2 regions of the Massilia sp. CFBP9026 genome follow, and region 1 is predicted to be linked to the other one. Evidence: predicted binding sites of a transcription regulator. Region 1 holds the regulator's gene; the other holds the start of a gene.
What was found. The regulator NrdR, encoded in region 1, represses ribonucleotide reductase genes. The targets are predictions, from matches to a motif close to CACNANATNTNGTG.

Region 1 (3,410 bases):
CTCGTGACCGTCATCGAGCGCCGTCCCCACCAGCCGCGTGCCCTGATCGCCACTGGAAAAGGCTGCGCCATGGTCTGGCCCGAACAAGTCGTAGACGATGCTATCGTCGGCGCCCGGATTGAGGGGCGGCCCATGCAGCAGCAGCGCGACCCGCACCAGCGCCACCCGTTTCCAGTGGGTGCGCTTGCGCAAGTCGGCCGCGCGTTCGTCGGGCGTGGCGCCGGCCAGTACCAGCGCCGCGTCGAGCGCGCCCAGCTCGGTCGCATTCACGTAGCGGTCCGGGACGCGGTCGCCGTCGGCATCCAGACCGTACAGCACCTGGAAGCCGTCGACCCGGCCCGCCACCGCATCCGACGACCAGCTGCTCGCTCCCCGGTACTTGCAACGCAGTTCGGCATCGCCCTGGGCATTGCGCGCGACATAAAAGATGCTCCAGCCGTCTTCGTCGCGGTGCACGGGAAAGCCCGCGCAATCGAGGGTGGCGCCATCGCCACCCGGCGGTGCGCCGCTGCCGGGAAAGCGCAAGGCCAGCACGTCGCTGCCATTGGCTTAGTCGGGTAAGACCGCATCGATGCCGACGCCGGTACGCTCCAGCGAACTGGCGTCCAGGCCGGCCAGCCGCGCCGGCGCTGCCGGGTCGACGACAGGATGCGCCGCCCAGTCGACGTGCGCCGCCAGGCGGACGGCGCGTGCCAGTGCATCGACGGCGTAGCGGCCGCTATCGTCCATCTCGGACGCCTCCATGACGGCGGCATGCGCGCGCACGCTGGTGATCAGCAGCGAGCCGCTGGCCAGCAGCACCGCCAGGCCAAGCGCCATCGCCACCATCAGTTCGGCGATGGTCAGGCCGGCCTGGCGCCCGAATGTGCCCAAGACCCTCATCGCGCCACCAGCAACACATAGCCCGGCCCGTCATCGGTGCCATGCCAGCCGATCTTGATCGCCACCGGCGCAGTCTCGTCCCCGTTGCACGCCCAGCGGTAGCGGCTATGCTCCGCATCCCACGGCTCGCCGTCGCGACAGACCGCGATGCGGCCCGATGGAAAGCCCCGGTGCAGCGCCAGGCGCGTCTCGCGCAGGTCGTAGGCGGCCAGTGCCAGCGGATCGCAGGCGCCGACGCCAAAGCACGGCGCGCCACCCGCGGGCGGGCCAGCATCGAGCGCCTTGTAATCGAGCGGAAAATAAGGGTTGGCGCCATCCGGCAGGCTCGCCACGTGGACGTTGGCCTGCATGCGTGCGGCCAGTGAGGTGGCCAGCATCGCCGCTTCGGAACTCAGCGCCGCATGCTGGCGCGTGCGCTGCGCCGCCAGTTGCGCCGCGCTGGCGCCGACCACGCCGACCGCGAGCACGAACAAGGCCACCAGGACTTCGATCATGGTGAAGCCGCCCGGGCGGCCGGGAAGATGCGCCTGCATGCCTATCCTCCGCTAACGATGTACGAGCAGAGAAGTTATCAGGCAGGGCTCTGGCGCCCATGCGTGGCCGCAAGGGTGCGCAGGGCAAAAAAAGGAACTTGGAAACGAGGTCAGTTGTCGAGCTTGCGCTGATGCCCAACTTCGGCCAGCGCCGCCTGGAAGGAATCCAGGTCCTCGAAATTCTTGTAGACGGAAGCGAAGCGGATATACGCGATCTTGTCGAGCCGCTTGAGCTGTTCCATCACCAGCTCGCCGACATACACGCTGTCGACTTCGCGCCGTCCGCTGGTGAGCAGCTTTTCCTCGATCGATGCAACGGCGCCGTCGATCGCCTCGGCCGAGACCGGGCGCTTGCGCAGCGCCAGCATCAGGCTGCCGCGCAGCTTGGAAGAGGCAAATTCAGTGCGGCTGCCATTTTTCTTGACGATGATCGGCATCGACAGCTCGATGCGCTCATAGGTGGTGAAGCGCTTGTCGCACTTGCCGCAGCGGCGCCGGCGCCGGATGGCGTCCCCTTCCTCCGATACGCGGGTATCGAGGACTTGTGTTTCTTCATGCTGGCAAAAGGGACATTTCATGGGGCCGGGGCTGCAGTATTGCTGGATGATGCGACCGGACCGGTGAACCGGTCCGGGAGAATTGCAATTAACGCGCGTAGACCGGGTACTTGTCGGTCAGCTTCTTGACTTCGCCCTTCACGCGCTCGATGGTCGCGGCGTCGTGCGGGTTGTCCAGCACGTCGGCGATCAGGTTGCCCACGGTGACCGCGTCTTCTTCCTTAAAGCCGCGAGTGGTGAAGGCCGGGCTGCCCAGGCGGATGCCCGAGGTGACGAATGGCTTCTGCGGGTCGTTCGGGATGCCGTTCTTGTTGCAGGTCATGTGAGCCTGGCCCAGGATCGCTTCCGCTTCCTTGCCGGTGAGGCCCTTGGCGCGCAGGTCGACCAGCATCACGTGCGATTCGGTACGGCCCGACACGATGCGCAGGCCGCGTGCAATCAGGGTTTCAGCCAGGGCTTTCGCGTTCTTGACGACCTGCTTCTGGTATTCCTTGAACTCCGGCGACAGCGCTTCCTTGAACGCGACGGCCTTACCGGCGATCACGTGCATCAGCGGGCCGCCCTGGATGCCAGGGAAAATCGCCGAGTTGATGGCCTTTTCGTGCTCGGCCTTCATCAGGATGATGCCGCCGCGCGGGCCGCGCAGCGATTTGTGGGTGGTCGAGGTGACGAAGTCGGCAAACGGCACCGGGTTCGGGTATTCACCGGCGGCGATCAGGCCGGCGTAGTGGGCCATGTCGACCATGAAGTAGGCGCCGACGTCCTTGGCGACCTTGGCGATGCGCTCGAAGTCGATGCGCAGGGCGAATGCCGACGCGCCGGCGATGATCATCTTCGGCTTGTGCTCGTGCGCCTGCTTTTCGAGCGCTTCGTAGTCGATGTCTTCTTCTGGGGTCAGGCCGTACGAGACGACGTTGAACCATTTGCCCGACATGTTCAGCGACATGCCGTGGGTCAGGTGGCCGCCTTCGGCCAGCGACATGCCCATGATGGTGTCGCCAGGCTTGAGCATGGCGAAGAACACGCCCTGGTTGGCTTGCGAACCCGAGTTCGGCTGGACGTTGGCGGCTTCGGCGCCGAACAGTTCCTTCAGGCGGTCGATCGCCAGCTGCTCGGCGACATCGACGTATTCGCAGCCGCCGTAGTAGCGCTTGCCTGGATAGCCTTCGGCATATTTATTGGTCAACTGCGAGCCCTGCGCTTCCATCACGGCCGGCGAGGTGTAGTTCTCGGAGGCGATCAGCTCGATGTGGTCTTGCTGGCGAACGTTTTCTTTTTGAATTGCATCCCACAGTTCCGGGTCGATATTGGCGAGCGTATGATCTTTGGCAAACATGTAAAACTCCAATCGATAGTAATCCAGGCAACTGGTGGCATGGGAAGGCGGGAGCCGGGGCGGGCCGTAGGCACGGGCGCAGGCAGCCGCGATCGAACGCGT
Region 2 (3,410 bases), on a different contig from region 1:
CAGGTCGTGCAGGTCTGGCGTCTCGGATGGCGAGAACAGGGTCCAGGCGCCCTTTTCCATCACGCGCTTCATGAACAGGTCGGGAATCCAGTTCGCGGTGTTCATATCGTGGGTGCGGCGGCGGTCGTCGCCGGTGTTCTTGCGCAGGTCCAGGAATTCTTCGATGTCCAGGTGCCAGGTTTCCAGGTAGGCGCAGACCGCGCCCTTGCGCTTGCCGCCCTGGTTCACCGCCACGGCGGTGTCGTTGACCACTTTCAGGAACGGGACCACGCCCTGCGAACGGCCGTTGGTGCCCTTGATGCGCGAACCCAGCGCACGCACTGGCGTCCAGTCGTTGCCCAGGCCGCCGGCGAACTTCGACAGCAGTGCGTTTTCCTTGATGGCGTCGTAGATGCCTTCCAGGTCGTCGCCGACGGTGGTCAGGTAGCACGACGACAGCTGCGAGCGGCGGGTGCCCGAGTTGAACAGGGTCGGGGTCGAGCTCATGAAGTCGAACGACGACAGCAGGTTGTAGAACTCGATGGCGCGCGCTTCGCGGTCGTCTTCGCGCAGGGCCAGGCCCATCGCGACACGCATGTAGAAGGCCTGCGGCATTTCGATGCGCACGTCGCGCACGTGCAGGAAGTAGCGGTCGTACAGGGTCTGCAGGCCGATGTAGCCGAACTGCAGGTCGCGGTCGGCGACGATGGCCTTGGCCAGGCGCTCGAGGTCGTACTTGCCCAGCTCTTCGTCCAGCAGCTCGTTGTGGATGCCCTTGGCGATGTATTGCGGGAAGTAGGTCAGGTATTCGGCAGCGGCGCCGGCTTGCGGCACTTCGTGTTCGAAGACTTCTTTACGGATGGTGTGCAGCAGGATGCGGGCGGTCACCTGGCTGTAGGCCGGGTCCTTTTCCATCAGCGCGCGGGCAGCCAGGATGGCGGACTTGTACAGCTCTTCGACCGGCACGCCGTCGTACAGGTTTTTCAGGGTCTCGGCGACGATTGCGTCGGCGTCGACGTGCTTTTCCAGGCCCGAGCAAGCGGCGTTGACGAGGGCGTGGACGTCGTTGATGTCCAGCAGGCGGCGCTCGCCGCCGTCGACCACGTGAATCTGCGGCGCGGCAACCGGGGCGCCACCTAGAGCTTCCTTGGCGGCGCGGCGCTCGTCCATGCGCTTGGCGCGGTACAGCACGTATTCACGCGCGACGTCGTGTTCGCCCGAACGCATCAGCGACAGCTCGACCTGGTCCTGCACGTCTTCGATGTGGAAGGTGCCGCCGTTCGGCTGGCGGCGCACCAGCGCGGCCACGACGTTACCGGTCATCTGTTCCACCAGTTCGCGGATGCGCGCCGAGACCGCGCCCTGGCCGCCGGCCACGGCCAGGAAGGCCTTGGTCATCGCGACCGAGATCTTGTGCGGCTCGAAAGCGACGACGGCGCCGTTGCGGCGGATGACGCGGTAATCGCCGCGCGCGACGATCTCGGCCGGGGTTTGGCTGGTCGACGCCGATCCTGGGGTGACGTGTTGGTTGATCGAGATGTTCTGTGCTGTTTGCATTGAGCCTCCAGGATGAGCGGTCGGACCGCCTTTGTACACGAGGACCGGGTGGCGGCTGGCGCCGCGGTCCGTCAACAAAATTAATAGCAAAACGAATCCCCGCCAGCCGGTGGCCGATGCTGGCAAACCAGAGAAGCAGGGTAAGAATATTTAAATAAAGCTCGTCAGCAGGTGCTTACTAGACAAATCACTGAACAAATTTGTGGGCAACTTGTGGACAACATGCGGACAACTCGCCGCTGGCTAAAAACCTAGTGTCTTTCGATCCACTACCACTACATCTAGTGCCAAGCTTTGATATGAGACTAATTGTAGTACCTCGCTTGCGATCGAGGCAAGCTAATAAATCGCCATTTTTTTTGTTTTTTGGCGCGCGCAGTCTTGACATTTCAGCGTCGCACCAAAGAAGGGGAGCATACGGTGAGCAAGCACTAACATCAGAAAAATCTGCACTAAACAGGCGACTTACATAGGAATCAAAACGAGGCGCGCATGCTCTGCCAAGGCGCATTATGCACCAAAATAATTACCGCAAAGTAACATGATCGGGCAACCGGCGGTGCCGGTCGGATGCCTCAATCGTCCGGTGCGCAGATGTCCAGTTTCTGCATCTGGTAACGCAGCTGGCGTACGCTGATCCCGAGCAGGCTCGCCGCCTGGGTGCGGTTGAATTGGGTCTGCTGCAGCGCGCGCTGGATAATGTCGCGCTCGACCTGTTCGAGATATTCGGGCAGGTTGCTCGGCAATTCGGCGGGGCCGAGGGCGACCGGGGCGGCCATCGGCCTGGGCGGCGGCGCCACCTCCACCGGTGGCGGGACCGGCGCCGCGGCCGGCGTCACCGTCTCGCTCCGCCCTCCTTCCACCGGCCGCGCCGCCTTGAGCGACAAATCTCCGACCTGGATCGCGCCATCGTTGGCAAACGCCAGCGCCCGTTCCAGCACGTTCTCCAGCTCGCGCACATTGCCGGGGAAGGAATACGCCTTCAATGCTTCCAGCACGCCCGGCCCCAGCGAGGCCTGCCCCGGCCCGGCCAAGCGGTTCAGGATGCCATCGGCCAGCAGGGCCAGGTCGTCCATCCGCTCGCGCAGCGGCGGCAGCGCCAGCTCGATCACGTTCAGGCGATAAAACAGGTCTTGCCTGAACCGGCCAGTCTCGACACAGCGCGCCAGGTCCTGGTGGGTGGCACTGATGATGCGCACGTCGACCGGCTCCTCGCTCGTGGCGCCGATCTTGCGCACGCGCCGCTCCTGGATCGCGCGCAGCAGCTTGACCTGCATCGCCAGCGGCAGGTCCGCCACCTCGTCCAGCATCAGGGTGCCGCCGTTGGCGGCCTGGAAGAAGCCGTCGCGCTCCTCGGCCGCGCCGGTGAAGGCGCCCTTGCGGTAGCCGAAGAACTCGGCCTCCATCAGGGTCTCGGGGATCGCGCCGCAGTTCACCGCCACGAAAGGTTTCGAGGCGCGCGAACTCTGGGCGTGGATCTCGCGCGCGGCCAGTTCCTTGCCGCTGCCGGATTCACCGGTGATCGAGATCGGCGCCATCGAGCGCGCCAGGCGCGCGATCTGGGCCCGCAACGACTGCATCGCCGGCGAATGGCCGATCATGCGCGAATCGACCGCGCCACCGTCGGCCGCCGCGGCGCCTTCCGATAACTTGAGGGCCGAGCGCACCATCACACGCAGCGCGTCGAGCGCCACCGGCTTGGCGATGTAGTCGAAAGCGCCGGCCTTGAGCGCCACCACCGCGTTCTCGGCGCTGCCGTAGGCGGTGATCACGGCGACCGGCGTGCCCTTGCCCGAGGCGGCGATCTCGCGCACCAGTTCCAGCCCCAGGCCGTCCGGCAGGCGCATATCGGTCAGCACCAGCGCATAGTCGCG

Region 2: the regulator NrdR is predicted to act here: its motif matches at 1,810-1,823, upstream of SOM28_RS05020 (ribonucleoside-diphosphate reductase subunit alpha).

Annotation. Positions count from the first base shown of each region.
Region 1 is NZ_JAXCWH010000008.1:63,526-66,935, forward strand. Features, by position in the region: gene SOM28_RS19485 (PilW family protein) at 1-534, opposite strand, end outside; gene SOM28_RS19490 (PilW family protein) at 550-873, opposite strand; gene pilV (type IV pilus modification protein PilV) at 879-1,415, opposite strand; gene nrdR (transcriptional regulator NrdR) at 1,526-1,993, opposite strand; gene glyA (serine hydroxymethyltransferase) at 2,061-3,308, opposite strand.
Region 2 is NZ_JAXCWH010000002.1:199,626-203,035, forward strand. Features, by position in the region: gene SOM28_RS05020 (ribonucleoside-diphosphate reductase subunit alpha) at 1-1,536, opposite strand, end outside; gene SOM28_RS05025 (sigma-54-dependent transcriptional regulator) at 2,112-3,410, opposite strand, start outside.